DNA from 2 places in the Bacillus sp. WC2507 genome. Region 1 is predicted to be linked to the other one. Evidence: riboswitches for the same ligand, from Rfam matches in the RefSeq annotation. Region 1 holds a riboswitch; the other holds the start of a gene.
The links. Region 1 has a riboswitch for S-adenosylmethionine ahead of ACUN28_RS16505 (ECF-type riboflavin transporter substrate-binding protein). Riboswitches for the same ligand answer to the same signal wherever they lie in the genome.
Positions count from the first base shown of each region.

Region 1 (8,467 bases):
AGTGAATGAATAATTAGCGGCCAGAAAATTAAGACACGGTTTTTCATACGAATCCATAAACTTGCTTCACCTTTTTCAAAAGCTACTCCTCTCGCCTCTTGTGCATGTTTAATAACTTTATATTCGGACTGAATATCAGGTATATAGCGTAATGCAATATTTATTGCATAGGTAATCTTATAATGAATACGAAATTTACTTAAGCTACTCACAAATTCGCTTGGGTCAGTCGTATAAATAAATATAAGTGTAAATGGTAATAACGTAAAATACTTTAACGAAAGTGTAGCTGCATAAAATACGGTTTCGTATGTAATTGTTGCATATCCAATATACACAAATGAAGTATATGATCCGATTAATTCAGATCCATGGGTTGGTGTAATAAATAAAATCATGACAGAATTTAATAAACCAAATGTAAATATAACACTAAAAACAATAAAAATTTTACGAAATGGAATTTTAGCAACTAAAAGTCCGATACATCCAATCATAAATACAAATAGCAATATGCGAAAATCAAAAAATAAAAAAGTAAGTGTCATACAGAAAATAAATAACAACAATTTCACTGCTCCATCCATGCGATGAAAATATGTACTATACACCTTCCTCCCTCCTAATAACATCAAAATAAAGTTCTACAAACCTTTCAGGAAATGCAATCCCACTAAATTTAATTAGTTTGTATAAAGAACTTTCCCTTAAGTTCGCTCTTTGTAACGTTTCTAGATGCCCTAATACAATAGACGCGGTATTATTCGCAATAATTTTCCCTTCATGTAAAACTATCGCTCTGTCTGTATATTCCAATACGAGATTCATATCGTGTGTGATAAAAATAAACGATATTCCCTTTGCAGTTAATTTTCTAATAAACGACATAAACTGTTTATAGTGATAATAATCTTGTCCCGCTGTCGGTTCATCTAATATGATAAGTTTCGGATTTGTTGTTAGTACAGATGCAATTGTTAATCTCTTTTTTTGTCCATAACTTAACGCCTGAATTGGCCAGTTTCGAAATGGATACAAACCACAAACTTTTAACGCTTCTTCCGCTCTAAGCTTAATCTCTTCCTTTGAAACCCTTTTTAATTTTAATGTGAATGAAACTTCTTCTATAACAGTATGTTGTGTAATCATATGATTTGGATTTTGCATCACATAAGATATAACCTCACCGCGTTTACGAATAGACCAAGAATTGATATTTACTTCATCAATTAAAATCCTATCATTTTTTGTTTTGTTTATCCCTATAAGACTATGAGCTAATGTTGATTTTCCAGCTCCATTATGGCCCAACAGTCCTACTATTTCCCCTTTATATAGAGAGAAATTTACATTATCTAATACTTTTTGTTTATTAGGATATGAGAACGACAAATTCTCTACATTCAATAATTCATTTTTTGTAGGACTATCTTTATAAAAAGCTTGCTTCTCCATCCACTCATTTATTACGCTACTAACATTTTCCCTTTGAAGATTTTCAATTGGGTATATTACATCATTATTACTATCAAAATGTAATCTCTTTAATACTTCTATGTACATAGGCTCTCTTAAGCCAATAGATGGTAATATATTTGACGCTAAAATCTCTTCTGGTGTCCCTATGGCAACAATTTCACCTTCATCAATTAAAATAATTTTATCTAAATCCAGGTTTAACATTTCTTCTATTCGATGTTCAATAATTACAATTGTTTTATTATATTGTTTATGTATATCTTGAATAAGTTCTATTGTATGTAAGGCGCTTAGCGGATCCAAATTTGCTAACGGTTCATCGAACAATAATATATCAGCATTTGTCGTTAACAGACCTGCTAGAGAAACAGTTTGTTTTTGCCCTCCTGATAATTCATGTGGACTTTGTTTATGAAAAGTATGCATCTTTACCTTTTTTAATGCGTCCGAAACAATCTTTTTCATATCATCTTGATTTACACATTCATTTTCTAAATAAAAAGCTACATCTTCTTCTACTGTAAGGCCAATAAATTGAGCATCTTGATCTTGCAAAATTGTTCCTACTTGTTTACTCTGTTCAAATATACTCTCTTTCCTCGGATCTTTTCCGGCAATTAAAATATTACCAGTACTAAATCCTTCATAAGAAAATGGGATTAGCCCATTGATACAATGAGCTAACGTTGATTTCCCCGAACCGCTTCGTCCAGCAACTAGTACTTTTTCTCCAGGATATATATGAAATGTAATGTCTTTTACAGTAGGCTGTGCCGCATGCTCATATTGAAAGCTAAATTGTTCAAAAGAAATAATTGGTTGCATGTTAACATCCCTACTTTTCAATTTTTAAATGTGTATGTTTCTTATTAGATTTAGCTAGACCTATTGTAATTGGCAATCCGAGAACTAAAAATACAATAACATCGGCAATTGTTGCTCCTAATACTTGTATAACAATTTTGTCAAACGGTTCTCCCATCACAATAATATCGAATGCCCCAGCAAATATAATCGCAATGACAATACCAATTAACCCAGTAATGGCTAAATAAGAAATATCTCCCTTATTATACGTCCCGTTTTTCACACTAAAGCCAACTCTTTTTTGAATGAGTCCCATTGCAAGGCCGATAAGTCCTGAACTAATAACCCACCCCCACCAAATACCCCATCCAGCGATTGTATCTGTTACGGTATGACCGATAAGTCCTATTAACAGTCCTGCTACTGGACCAAATAACGCTCCAAAAACAGTTAAAATAGCTAATGCAGGTTTAATAAATGTATTTGGTGCAATAGAAAATCCCCAAAGTCCTAATATCCCGTATAACGCTGATCCAATTCCGATTGCTGCTACTAACTTTGTTGATAATTTGTTCATTACAATTCCCCTCTCATATTAGTCAACTTTTATTACTCTATATTTATTTTAAAAATGAATTATGCATCGACACTCCCTTTCTATACAACAAAAAATGACCTCTTGCATAAGAGGTCATTTTCTTTCACGTTCAAGAATCCTCTTATCTCCAAAAAACACATTGTGTCCTCTGCGGAATTAGCACCTTCCTATGATTTTACATAGGGGTTGCTGAGGTTTCGTAGGGCCGTACCCTCCACCTCTCTGGATAAGTATGAATTTGTAATTCGTATTATGGCACTAAGAAAGATAAATTACAATAGTTTTCTAATTATTTTTATTTTTTGTTAAATAGCACATTTATATCATTGTATTCTTATCGGAATTATGAAATAATGAATTCAAAATTGTTTCGGGAGGAATGTATGATGAAAGTAATCGGTTTAATTGGTGGACTAAGTTGGGAATCTACATCGTTATACTATAAACATATTAATACACTTACACTTTCTCAATATGATCAAAATGCTAAGCTTGTTTTATATAGCATGGACTTTGGTGAAGTAACTACTTTGTTACAAAATCATCAATATGAAGAAGTGAAAAACGAATTAGTCACAGTTGCAAAAAAGGTTGAAAAATCCGGAGCTGATTGTTTATTAATGTGTTCCAATACGGTCCATTTATTTGCTGAAGAAGTAGAAAGTGCAATATCTATTCCACTTCTTCACATTGGTGATGTGAGTGCTAAAGAAGTGGTAGAACAAAATATAAAGCGTATCGGACTATTGGGTACGAAACAAACGATGGAACAAGACTTCTATAAATCACGTTTAGCGAATTATAATATTGAGACGATTATCCCAAATGAAGAGGAAAGAAATTTTATTCATCATGTTATTTTAAATGAATTAAGTAAAGGAATTATTTCAGAAACATCAAAAGAAAAACTATTACAAATTACAAAATCATTAATTCAAAATGGCGCAGAAGGTATATTACTAGGCTGTACTGAAATCCCTTTGCTTATTTCCCAAAACGACCTTACTGTTCCTGTTTTTGATACTGCTTTTTTACATGCAAATACTGCTGTGCAGTTTGCGGGATAATAATATAAAAGCATAAAGGTTGAACCTCTATGCTTTTATATTGTCCACACTATTTATTTAAAAGAGATTTAATAGCTGCAATTGCCTCATTTGAACCACCGCATTCTAAAAAACTATCATTTAGTTTTCGTATACCATGTTTATACTTTTCATTTGAAAGAACGTTTGTTACCGCTTCTTTTAAAGTTTGCGCATTAACATGCTCTTTCAATAACCTATGTGCTGCCTCAAGTTCAGTTAATCTTTGTGCTATCATCGGCTGGTCTTTATCATGTGGAATTATGATAAATGGGACATTAAAATAAATAGCATCGTGTACGCTATTCATGCCGCCATGTGTAATAAATACATCTGCTTCACTTAATATTTCTGATTGGGGTACGTATGGAGCAATTATAAAATTGTCTGGTGCTTGCTTTATTTTTGAAATATCATTTCGATCACCAATTGCCATTACGACTATCCCTTCAAAATTTGAGAAAGTATCAATACAAGTATTAAAGAATGGTTCGAGCCCTTCAAGTAGTGTCCCCATTGAAATATAAATAACTTTCTTATCTTTAAGCAATTCAAGTGGAAACTCTACATTTGTTTTACGATTTGAAATACTCGGCCCAATAAAAATGTTATTTTCTCCGAACAAATCACTATCAGGTTGAAAATAACGACTTGTGTACACGAGTGAGATATCTCCCTTATTATGCATAAATTGAAGATTATTTTTAGGCTTTACTCCAAATTCATGTTCCATTTGACATAGTAACTTTTCAGAACGTTCATCGGGTCGGAATTGTATTTCTGCATTTGGATGAAAAGGTAAAGTCTCCAATAATTTTGGAGGAATTAAAAATATAGGAGAAGAAAGTACGCCTGGAATTTGTAAATACTCCTTTACTAACTCTCCAGCACCAAATATATCGTAAATTACGAAATCAAAATTTATGCTTTCACTTAATTGTTTCGTAATTTCTAATATATATAAAGAAGTTTGAACATGTACATGAAAGAAAGAATTCAGCCCATATGAAGTTTCACTATCAATAGAAATCTCCTTTAATAAATCTGGATGGGTATATACAGTTGCTCCCAAATCTTCAATTCTGCCTTTAAAGTGTTCTGTTGTAATATAATGTACGTAATCACCCCGTTCAGTAAAGGCCTTGACTAAACTTAATGTAGGATTTACATGTCCCTCTGCCGGGAAATTAACCACTAAAATATTTAGCACTTGTTACTCACTCCTTACATTTCAATGCTCTTATTAATCATATTATAATTATTACCGTCACCCTCCCCCTAATAGTCCTAATATACTTACTACTTTAGGTTGATAAATAATTGTCAGTTAATACATTAAAAAAGGCATCTACATAAGTAGATGCCTAACCGTGATAAGGAGTGTTCTGTGAGGTTAGAATAAACTTTTCAGCTTGTCCTATGCTATCAATATATGAATTTTTTTATAAAACGTGAATAATTGATAGAATGATTTTATCCCTCTCCATCACCCATTTTGGCCTATCCCTAAATAAAGGCGCCACTGGTTTCTATAACATTTCGTATGTTTTAATCCTCTTTAGAGCTATCTATTTTCATCGTTTCTCCAGTCAATCGCTTATTTTTCAATTCAAAATAAGCATCTAAAACTTCTTTTCCAATATCAGAGTTAATACCAGATTTATCATTAATAACCCATGGTACAACTACAGAGAACGCTACTTCCGGATTATCATATGGCGCATATCCTGCTAACGTTAAGTTATAACATTCTCTTCGCTCACCTTTTTCATTTCTTCCAATATCACTTTCTCCACCGTATACAGTCTGTGCTGTCCCTGTTTTACCTGCTGGCTTATAAGATGCTTTTTGGAACGCCCTTACTCCTGTTCCATCACCTTCTTGGAATACCCTTCTAAATCCTTCTTTTACTTGATTTATATATTCCTCTTTCATATCTATCTTATTTAAAACGATTGGTTCTACTGAATGCACCACTTTACCAATCTCATCTTTTTGCGACGTTTGCTCTCTAACTTCTTGAACAATTTGTGGCTTCATTCGATACCCACCGTTTGCGATTGTTGAAATATACTGTACAAGCTGAAGCGGTGTATACGTGTCATATTGGCCAATTGAGTAGTCTAATAAGAAACCTGGTTGATTATCTTTTTTACCAATTTGTCCAGCTGTTTCATTTGGTAAATCGATGCCCGTTGGAACACCTAATCCAAATTGCCTGAAATAATACCTCATTTTATCAAAGTACTCCTGTTTAATATTTAATGAACTATTTTTCACATAATCCACACCTGCAATTTTTAATGCTGTATTAAACATATAAACGTTTGAAGAGACTTGTAACGCTCTTAAATCGTCTATATTTCCAAACTCTTTCCAAGACTTTTTCTCCTTAGTTCCTTTAAACTTCATAGGTGTATCATAAAAATAAGTACCTGGTGTTATAGCTTTCGTTTCAAATCCAGTTAAAACTGTCGCACCTTTAACTGTTGATCCAAGCTCATATGAACTAGTCATTGTGCCTAATGCATAGTCTTCAACTTCTGTTTTTCCGTCTTTTTCTACAAGTCTTTTCCCAGCCATGGATAATACTTGTCCGTTCTTCGGATTCATCATCACAACGAAAGCACGATCTAACATGGATTCTGATCCTTTATATGCCTTTAATATTTTTTCTATACTTTCTTCTACTTTTTTCTGTAATTCCATATCTATTGTTAAAGTTAAATTCTTACCGCTCTTTCCCTCAGAAACTGTTTCCGTTCTAATTGTATTCCCTTGTTTATCAGCAACGCTTCTTACTTCTTTTTTTGTACCATGAAGTACATCTTCGTATTGCTGCTCGATATAACTTTTTCCAACCCTATCATTTCGGCTATAATCACGTACCAAGTAGTAATCTAATCGTTCACTTGGCAATCCTTCATCGGCATTAGAAACATTTCCAAGAACAGATCGGAATAATCCATCATTTACATACACTCTCTCCCAATCAACCGAAACGTCTACACCCGGGAGATTTGCTAAACCCTCACTAATTATAGTAAATTCCTTTTCACTAACATCTTTTTTTATAATTTGAGGAGCCATTTGATAACCAGAAGTCATCTTACTTTTAATAGCTAATACTTTTATATCTTTATCTGTTAATTCTTGAAGATTTTTATCTGTAACTCGTTTTCTTTTTAACTCTTCTATTTTTTTATCTAGCTTCTTACCGCTAATATCCTTCTCTCTAAATATATCTATTTCTTTTTTAGACACTAGATTTTCAGCCAGTTTCGGATTTAATTGCATCCAAAAATCTTTCTTATCTGTCTCAGTTAACTTATCAATATCTTCTTGTGGCATTTCAATTATGTCGGCAAGTTGTCTTGCAGTTTTTAATATTTCTTCTGATTTTACACCTTTCATCTTTGTATATGTAATTGTACGTAAAGATTTATTATCAACTACTGGATTCCCTTCTCGATCAAATATTTTCCCGCGTGGGACAGAAAGACTAACGGTTGCATTTTCTCTCTTCTCTACTTCATTTTTATACGTCTCTCCATCAATGATTTGTACTTTACCCAACTGTATGATCATGGCAGAAAATAATAAAAATACACAAAAGAATAAAATGTTTAACCGCATCGGTATTGCTCTACCTCTTTTTTTCTCTTGTTTTTTCACCTTGTCATAATCTCCTCCTTACAACATTTCAAATAATAAATTAGTTTCTATATTAAAAGCAACGTACAATTTCCACACATTACTTTGTACAAATATTAATGTAACATTTAAAACTTAATAGAAATTAAAACAAATCTAAAGAAAAGGTAAAGTTTACTAAATTAAACACAAAAATACCCAATAACAAAAAGCTTAGCTTTTGTTATTGGGTATTTAGTAATTTACGAGTTAATAATTGGGCGTATTGATTCGAATCTTTCGTCACAATATGATAAAGATTCTTTACTCTGAGCTTTCGGCAAATAAATAGTCACTGTTGTCCCGACACCAACCTCACTCATAATACTTATATTCCCTTGATGACTTTCAATAATTTTATAACTTAGCATTAATCCAATACCGGTACCTTTTTCTTTCGTACTATAAAAAGGCTCACCTAATCTCTTAATTCTTTCTTCAGGTATTCCTATTCCTTCATCTACTACATGAATAATGACACCATCATCGTTTAATTCTTTTAAATAAATTGCAATTTTCCCACCATCTGGCATAGCTTCGATTGAATTTTGCAAAATATTAATAAATACTTGTTTCAATTGATTTTCTGAGCATTCAATACTAATATCTTTGGCGTCTGCATATAATTCAACTTGAATATTCGTCATAATTGCTTTTGTATTCATTAACGATACGACATTTTTGTAAATTTGATAAATATTTTTTTGTTCTGTATTTATTTCATCTGTTTTAGCAATTGATAAAAACTCTTGAAGAATCGCTTCTATTCTTTCAATTTCAGAAAGCATTAGATCGAAATATTTTT
Region 1 is NZ_JBQXPN010000001.1:3,078,993-3,087,459, forward strand. Features, by position in the region: gene ACUN28_RS16495 (energy-coupling factor transporter transmembrane component T family protein) at 1-611, opposite strand, end outside; gene ACUN28_RS16500 (ABC transporter ATP-binding protein) at 604-2,304, opposite strand; gene ACUN28_RS16505 (ECF-type riboflavin transporter substrate-binding protein) at 2,315-2,863, opposite strand; SAM riboswitch class I at 3,003-3,117, opposite strand; gene ACUN28_RS16510 (aspartate/glutamate racemase family protein) at 3,268-3,951, shown strand; gene ACUN28_RS16515 (macrolide family glycosyltransferase) at 4,001-5,179, opposite strand; gene ACUN28_RS16520 (peptidoglycan D,D-transpeptidase FtsI family protein) at 5,518-7,644, opposite strand; gene ACUN28_RS16525 (ATP-binding protein) at 7,866-8,467, opposite strand, start outside.

Region 2 (8,467 bases), 3.0 Mb from region 1:
TGGCTTGTACATCCCCTTTGTAAGGATAGATACCTATGTGGGGAAATTTATATCTCTTATATAAAATATGCGTCCTTTAAAATTGGAGGAGTATATGATGAATCAATTAAAACATAAAGTAGCAATTGTTACAGGTGTAAGTCGTTTAGATGGTATAGGCGCAGCGATTTGTAAAGAGTTAGCTGAAGCAGGATACGATATATTTTTTACGTATTGGACAGCTTACGATAAAGAGATGCCTTGGGGCGTCGATCAAAGTGAACAAATACAATTAAAAAAAGAGTTACTAAAAAACGGTGTGAAAGTATCGAGCATGGAGTTAGATTTAACTCGGAATGATGCACCGAAAGAGCTTATAAATAAAGTTACTGAACAACTAGGATACCCTCATATATTAATTAATAATGCAGCGTATTCTACAAATAATGATTTCTCTAATTTGACTGCTGAAGAATTGGATAAGCATTACATGGTAAATATTCGTGCGGCTACATTGTTAAGTAGCCAATTTGCCCGAGGATTTGATAAGAAATCTGGTGGTAGAATTGTGAATATGACTTCAGGTCAATTTCAAGGGCCTATGGCTGGAGAACTGGCGTATGCAACAACGAAGGGAGCTATTGACGCTCTTACTAGTACGTTGTCAGCGGAAGTAGCCCATTTAGGAATAACAGTGAATGCAATTAATCCAGGTCCAACTAGTACAGGGTGGATGACTGAAGAGATAAAGCAAGGATTAAAACCAATGTTTCCTTTCGGCAGAATTGGTGAGCCAAAGGATGCAGCGAGGCTTATTAAGTTTTTAGTAAGTGAAGAAGCAAAATGGATTACAGGACAAGTTATTCATTCAGAAGGCGGATTTAAAAGATAAAGTGAAACTTTAATTAGTGGGGGGTTTTTTCATCCCCCACTGATTATTAGCCTTCACCAATCGGACTTTTAAGGGCAGTTGATCCCCCACCTAACTTCTTTGCTCCCGCTGAATTTTGAGGCGAGGGTCTTACCGCCCGTTAATGCGGGATAAAAAGAAGGTATCTCATTTCGGTGAGATGCCCTCTTTTTTAATCTTTCTTCAATCTTCGTGCAACACCATTCCCTAAAGACTGTAACCCTTGAACGAGGATAATTAAAATAAAGACGGTTGCATACATTACTTCAGGTTCGTAGCGTAAGTGTCCGAATCGATATGCTAAGTCCCCTAGCCCGCCAGCCCCTACAAGTCCAGCCATTGCTGTTGCACCGATTAAGCCGATTGTTGCAATTGTTAAGCCAAGTACAAGGGAGGGACGAGCTTCTTTCACCATAACGTGCCAAATAATTTTTATAGTAGAAATGCCCATTGCTTGGTAAGCTTCAATAACACCACGGTCCACCTCTAATAAAGCTGTCTCCATTAATCGTGCAATGTAAGGTGCTGTGAATACGACAAGTGGTACGATGACACCTTGCACGCCAATGGATGTTCCCATTAGAAACTTTGTAAAAGGTAAAATGAAGAATAATAGAATGATAAATGGAAGAGAGCGAATGATATTAATAATTGTATTAAGAATCGGATAAATGATTTTATTTTCGTGCTGCCCACCAGGTCTCGTTAAAACAAGTGTGACGCCAAGTGGTAATGCAATAAGGATAGAGATGAATAGTGAAATAGATGTCATTTGAAATGTTTGAATGGTTGCTTCCCATATGACTTTACCCCATTCATCCAAAAAGGACTTGTTTCCCATAATCTGTTCTACCTCCTTCTACGATGATCCCTTGTTCTTGTAAAAATGATAAAGCGCGGTCTACTTCATTTTTTTCACCCTGCATATGAATGACCAGTTTCCCATATGCTTCATGTTTTAACTGTGTAATGTTACCGGATAAAATATTTGGATACACTTGAAAACGTTTTGTAGCAATAGCTAACGCTGGTTCGCCAGAAGAAGTTCCTATAAATGAAAGTGTTACGATTTCTCCGGTTCTTTGTAGTTCTTTTTGTACCTCTTCTGGAATTCTAGCTGCAAATGCACTATTTACGAATTTCTTCGTTGTTATATGTTGTGGGTTGGTGAAAATATCTTTCACAGTTCCACTTTCGATTACTGCTCCATGTTCCATAACAGCAACTCGGTCACATATACGCTGGATGACATTCATTTCATGTGTAATTAATAAAATTGTGATCCCGATTTCTTCATTGATTTTTAATAATAAGTCAAGGATAGAATCGGTTGTTTCCGGATCTAAAGCGCTTGTTGCTTCGTCGCTTAATAACACTTCAGGTTCGTGTGATAGTGCGCGTGCAATGGCAACACGCTGCTTTTGGCCACCAGAAAGTTCACTCGGATAGGCATCTTTTCGATTGAAAAGATCGACAATACGTAAGTATTTTTCTACCCTTTTTTCAATTTCTACTTTGGGAATGCCAGCAAGGCGTAAAGGTAATGCGATATTTTCATAAACTGTCACGGTTTTAAGTAAATTGAATCCTTGAAAGATCATTCCGATTTTTTGTCGCGCTTTTGCGAGTTCTTTTGCTGATAAAGTTGTTAAGTCTTGGTTGTTTACAATGATATTTCCTGTCGTTGGCTTTTCTAATAAATTTACACATCGAATTAATGTACTTTTACCAGCACCACTATATCCAATGATTCCAAATACTTCGCCCTTTTTTACTTGAAGGGAGGTAGGTTTAAGAGCTTCCACATTCCCTTTTTTTGTTGTGAATACTTTGGATACATTTTTTAATTCAATCATTATCGTCAGCTCCTACCAAGACGGTAAAACAGAACCATCAAATTTTTTCTCGATAAATTCTTTCACTTCTTTAGATTGATAAGCTTTCTTTAATTTATTTACAACAGCATCATCTTTATTTTCAGTACGAACAACGACCCAGTTCACATATGGTGAATCTTTTCCTTCACGGAAGATAGAATCTTTCGCAGGGCTTAATTTTGCACCTAATGCAAAGTTTGTATTAATCGCAGCTGCTTTTACTTCACTTAGTTGTGTCGGTAATTGAGATGCCTCTAATTCAACAATCTTTAAGTTTTTTGGATTTTCAATTACATCTTTCGCAGTCGCTTTTTCTGTAGCCTTTGGATCTACTTTTAAAACACCGGCTTTTTCAAATAGCTTTAAAGCTCGAAGTTCATTTGTTGGATCATTTGGTACAGCAATTGCGTCGCCCTCTTTTAAATCCTTTACATCTTTTAAGCTTTTCGAATATACACCCATAGGGAATGTTACTGTTGAAAATACTTCAGTTAATTTCATATTACGTTCAGCTTTAAATACGTCTAAATATGATTTCGTTTGATAGCTATTTACATCGAGGCTTTTTTCATCTAGGGATACGTTTGGTGCTACATAATCATTAAATACTTTTACATCAATTTCGAGACCGTCTTTTGCGGCAACTTCTTTTACCTTTTCAAAAATTTGTTCATGCGGACCGCCTGTTACACCGACAGTAATCTTTTTCTCATCTAACGCTTTTACTTCTTTATCTGAACCCCCGCTACATGCGCCTAATAATAATACCGCTCCACTTACAATGCTCAATAATACTTTTTTCATCTATAGTTCCCCCTTCATATACGTTCCAAAATAAAAAGCACCTCTCAAAAATAAGAGAGGTGCCGAATAGACAAAATAGGTTCCTCTCTTATCTTCCAAAACGAAAGCTCGTTTTGCAGGAATTAGCACCTTAGCTTATACGTCATAAGCTCGGTTGCCGGGCATCATCGGGCCAGTCCCTCCGCCACTCTTGATAAGAGTATGTGTATGTAGTTTTTTTAATATGCTACTAATAGTAAATCTTACAAAAAGAATTGTCAATGTTATTTTCTGAATATATTTTATTTTAAGGTAATCGAAACATTTCCTTTTTTATGCCCTTTTTCTACATATATATGAGCTTCAGTAATTTCTTCTAATCGGTAAGTTCTATCAATAACAGGCTTTAAATGTTCTGCTTCAGTTAGTTTTTTTAGTAGAATCATATCTTCTTTACTTACTTTTGCCATCATTCCATTCACAGATACATATTTCCCATTAGGTGTTAATGCCTTTTCACAAAGGGATTTTTTATGTTTTCCAACTGCATCAAATATAATATTGTAGCGTTCACCCCGCTTAGTAAAATCTTCTTTTGTATAATCAATTATTTTATCAGCTCCTAAAGATTGCACGAGTTCAAAATTTGAATGACTACAAACAGCCGTAACGGTCGCACCAAAATATTTAGCAAGTTGTACGGCAGCTGTTCCTACTGATCCAGAGGCACCATATATGAGCACTTGTTGTCCTTTTTTTATACGGCCCTTTCTCAGGAAATGTAATGCTGAAGTTCCGCCAAAAGAAATAACTGCCGCTTCTTCATACGTCACATTGGTAGGTTTTAATGCTATTAATCCACTTTCATGTACACATGTGTATTCGGCATAACCACCAAGGTTTAGTTCTGTTAATGCAAAAATTGGATCTCCTTTTTTAAATTGGGTTACATCTGTTCCAATTTCCTCAATTTCTCCAGCTAATTCTACGCCGAGTATAGGTTTTCTCGGTTTTCTGAAACCTAATATGATCCGCATAGGAATCCAAAATAAGAGGGGACTATTAAAGCCGCGTATTCTACAATCTCCAGTCGATACACTTGTTGCATGAATTTTAATTAATACTTCGTTCTTTTTAGGTGTAGGTTTCTCTATATTTTGAAGCTGGAGAACGTTAGGTGGTCCATATTTTGTGCAAATCATTACTTTCATAATAACCTCCCGAATTTCGTTGTTTTTATTTACATCATATTTAAACCTTTCATCAAACATGTTGTTATTTAGAGTTGAATTTAAATAAGGACATTGGAAATCATATAGATTTAAAAGATAAAAAAGTGGTATTATTTGGTAAAGGGGGATTTTTATGAAGAAAATTATAGTAGCTTCTAGTTTATTACTTACAATTGGTTTAGGGGTAGGGTGTAGTAGTGATAAAGTATCGAAGACGGGTGAACCCAAAACGGCATCAGTAAAGAAAGAGAAGGATTTAGCCGCAAAAGATGTTTTTAATAAGGCGTATGAGAACTTAAAAAATGAAGAGTATGTAACGGTGATGCAGGATATGGATATAAAGGCTGATGGACAAGAACTGAGTATAATGAAGGCTAAAATACAAATAGAGCTGAAAACAAAGAGTTCTCGTGCTGAAATGAATGTTTCGGGTACGGATATTATCATTTATGGTGTAAATGATAAAATTGTTGGTCAAGTGAAGAATCCTAATACAGGTGAAGTTATATCTATACCAGAAGAGAAATTAAATATTAGTGGGATGAATGCAGCCAAGAGTGTGAAAGAGAATGTAGAAATCCCACCAGAAATTGTACAAAAAATGAAGATGGAAAAAAGTGGAGACAAATATAAATTAAAGGTCAGGTTAAAAGGAAAAGATGCAGAGAGTATTTTAGGTAGTATAGGTGAAACGCAGAAGAAAGCATTAGAAGCACAAAATGCAAAGGTAGAAGAGATAGATGCAGAATATATGATCACAAAAGATTTTAAATATGAATCATTAAAATTGGATATAGTTGTGAGTAGAAATAGTAAGGAGAAAGCAAAAATTATGACGGATATAAAATATACATCATATGAAAAATTTGATCCCATACAGTTGCCAGTAACGAATTAATTGATTTGAAGAGAGATGCCTAAAAGAGCAAGGGTATCTCTCTTTTTTCGTTACTAACATATTTTCTTCTTAGAAAAATATGTACAATATGTAGTGAAAGAAATTCAAACAAGGAGAGTGTCATTTGAAAAAAAGAAAGATAGTAGTTGTCATTGTAGCGTATACCGTTTTGTTAGCGGCGTCTGTACATACGTATAAAAAACAACTCGATCATCCTATGATGAGTGATGTCGGTAAATTGCTCCCGACAAAGATTAAACGTGTTGAAAGTGCTACGGATGAGCACTCGTTAATAAAATTAGTGCAAGATGCAAAAGTTTCAGGAGAGAAAATTTCGATTGCGGGTATGCAGCATAGTCAAGGCGGTCAGACGTATTATCCGAACGGTACGATGCTTGATATGAAAGGGTATAATAAAATATTAGAATTCGATGCGGAGAAGAAGAGGATTAGGGTGCAAGGCGGTGTCACCTGGAATGACATTCAAAAGAAAATCAATCCATATGGTCTTGCGGTTCAAGTGATGCAATCTCAAAATATTTTTACTGTTGGTGGTTCATTAAGTGTAAATGTACATGGGCGTGATATTCGTCATGAAGCATTGATTGATACGGTCGAATCCTTTCGACTATTAATGGCAGATGGTACTGTACGCAATGTAAGCAGAAAAGAGAATACGGAGTTATTTCCATATGTCATTGGTGGTTACGGGTTATTTGGTGTTATTTTAGATGTGACGTTAAAGTTAACGGATGATGAATTATATGAAACGCACACAAGAATGCTAGATTATAAAGAATACGCATCTTATTTCAAAGAAAAAGTGAAAAAAGATGAAAATGTTCGTATGCACTTAGCGCGTATTTCTGTTGCTCCAAACTCATTTTTAAAAGAGATGTATGTGACAGATTATACAGTGGCACAAAATCAAAATATGAGGGAAGAGTACAGTGAATTAAAGGAAGAAAATATTATAGCTGCACCGAAATTTTTGCTTGGGTTATCGCGTTATAGCGAATGGGGAAAGAATACGTTTTGGGATATACAAAGAAATTATTTTGAACGTACAGATGGAAAGTATGAGACGCGAAATAATGTTATGAGGTCAGATAGTGCTTTTATGGAATATGAAAATCCGAATAGGACAGAAGTGTTACAAGAATACTTTGTGCCCTTAGATTCTTTCACAAAATACATAGATGATTTACGTAACACATTAACTAAAGAAGAGCTGAATTTGCTCAACATTACGATTCGTTACGTGGAAAAGAATGAAAATGCAGTTTTATCCTATGCGAAAGATGATATGTTTGCACTAGTTCTTTTAATTAATCAGGGACGCTCTGAGAGAGAGATAAAGAAAACAGAAGGTGTCATTCGGAAGATGATCGATGTTACTTTAAAGCATAATGGTAGTTATTATTTACCGTATTATTCTTACCCAACGAAAGAACAGCTAAAGAAAGCATATCCTCGTATAGAAGAATTTCTTCAGAAGAAGAAGGAAGTAGATCCAGAAGAGAGATTTGTGAATTTATTTTATAGGGAGTATACGAAATGACATATAGAAGATTTGTAGCCTCACAAAGTATCATTATGATGGCGGGAAGTATGGTATTTCCCTTTTATATATTATTGCTTCGGAACGTTGGAAATAGTTTCTCACAGTTTGGTTGGGCGTATGGCTTATTTGCTTTAACTTCAGCACTTGTATATCCGTTAGTAGGAAAGATGTCTGATCGAGTAGGCGATCAAAAATTATTAATTATATATGCTTGGTCCATGGCGATATTAATGCTTTGTTTTCCGATCGCCACGGAAGTCTGGCATGTATACATTCTTCAAATTCTAATGGGTATTTTAGGGGCTGTGCAGCGTAATACGGAGAAGACATCGTTAGCACGAAAAGTTGTGCAAGAAAATGCTGGTTATGAGATTGGAAAATATCATGTGTGGACATCGATTGGAGGAGCAGTAGCAATTATTGCAACGGGATATTTAGTAGATTTCTTTACGATTGGTACCATTTTTTATATTGCATCTATCTTATATGTAGTGAGCGGAGTTGTATTAAGTAGTAAAAAAATATAAACATTCCCATTTTTACCTGTATACCCTTTATTTGTTATACTAAAGGGGAAAACAAAAGAAAAGGGGACATTGCCTTTGATGAAATTTTTAATTTTAGCTATTCTCACTTTGTTTTTAATTCCATGGACAAGAAGCGGTAGTAAACTGCAAGCAGTGGATAAGAAAGAGGCTGGGAAGGTTGTAAGGGGTAAGAAATCATCTATTTTAGTTATTCCTATTTTATTTTGGATAGGTATTGCAATCTATGAATATCTTTGGCTAATTGATGATCGAGCAGATTCGATTCTTACTCATTATTCTGTTGCAGTAGCAATTTTAATTGGGCTTGTTTTATTTTCACAAGAGAAGATAGGGAAATTAGAAGGGACATTAAAAGGACTTCTAATGTTTGTTTTACTCGCAAGTTACGGTTATTTTGGTTATTTACACGATATAGTAATCACGCAAACGAAGTATGATTCTGTTGTTAAAGTAGAGAAAGATATTTCAGAGCCATTTACTGAAAATGATCAGCCGTTTACAGTGCCGCCAAAGACAGCGGAGAATAAGATGAAAAAAGTATTTGGGGATATTCCGAAAGTAGCTTATTTTGAGCTGGGAGAATTAACACCACAAATGGTAAATGGTGAGGCTTTATATGTAGCACCGATTGAAGTTTCAGGATTTTTTAAAGCACGTAAGGCTGAGACAATTCCAG
Region 2 is NZ_JBQXPN010000001.1:104,765-113,231, reverse strand. Features, by position in the region: gene ACUN28_RS00635 (SDR family oxidoreductase) at 95-871, shown strand; gene ACUN28_RS00630 (methionine ABC transporter permease) at 1,062-1,730, opposite strand; gene ACUN28_RS00625 (methionine ABC transporter ATP-binding protein) at 1,705-2,745, opposite strand; gene ACUN28_RS00620 (MetQ/NlpA family ABC transporter substrate-binding protein) at 2,758-3,570, opposite strand; SAM riboswitch class I at 3,656-3,770, opposite strand; gene ACUN28_RS00615 (NAD(P)-dependent alcohol dehydrogenase) at 3,852-4,760, opposite strand; gene ACUN28_RS00610 (hypothetical protein) at 4,915-5,679, shown strand; gene ACUN28_RS00605 (FAD-binding oxidoreductase) at 5,804-7,240, shown strand; gene ACUN28_RS00600 (MFS transporter) at 7,237-7,770, shown strand; gene ACUN28_RS00595 (DUF3981 domain-containing protein) at 7,849-8,467, shown strand, end outside.
Region 2: it holds a riboswitch for S-adenosylmethionine, as region 1 does, so the genes downstream of both, ACUN28_RS00620 (MetQ/NlpA family ABC transporter substrate-binding protein) here and ACUN28_RS16505 (ECF-type riboflavin transporter substrate-binding protein) in region 1, are expected to answer to the same signal.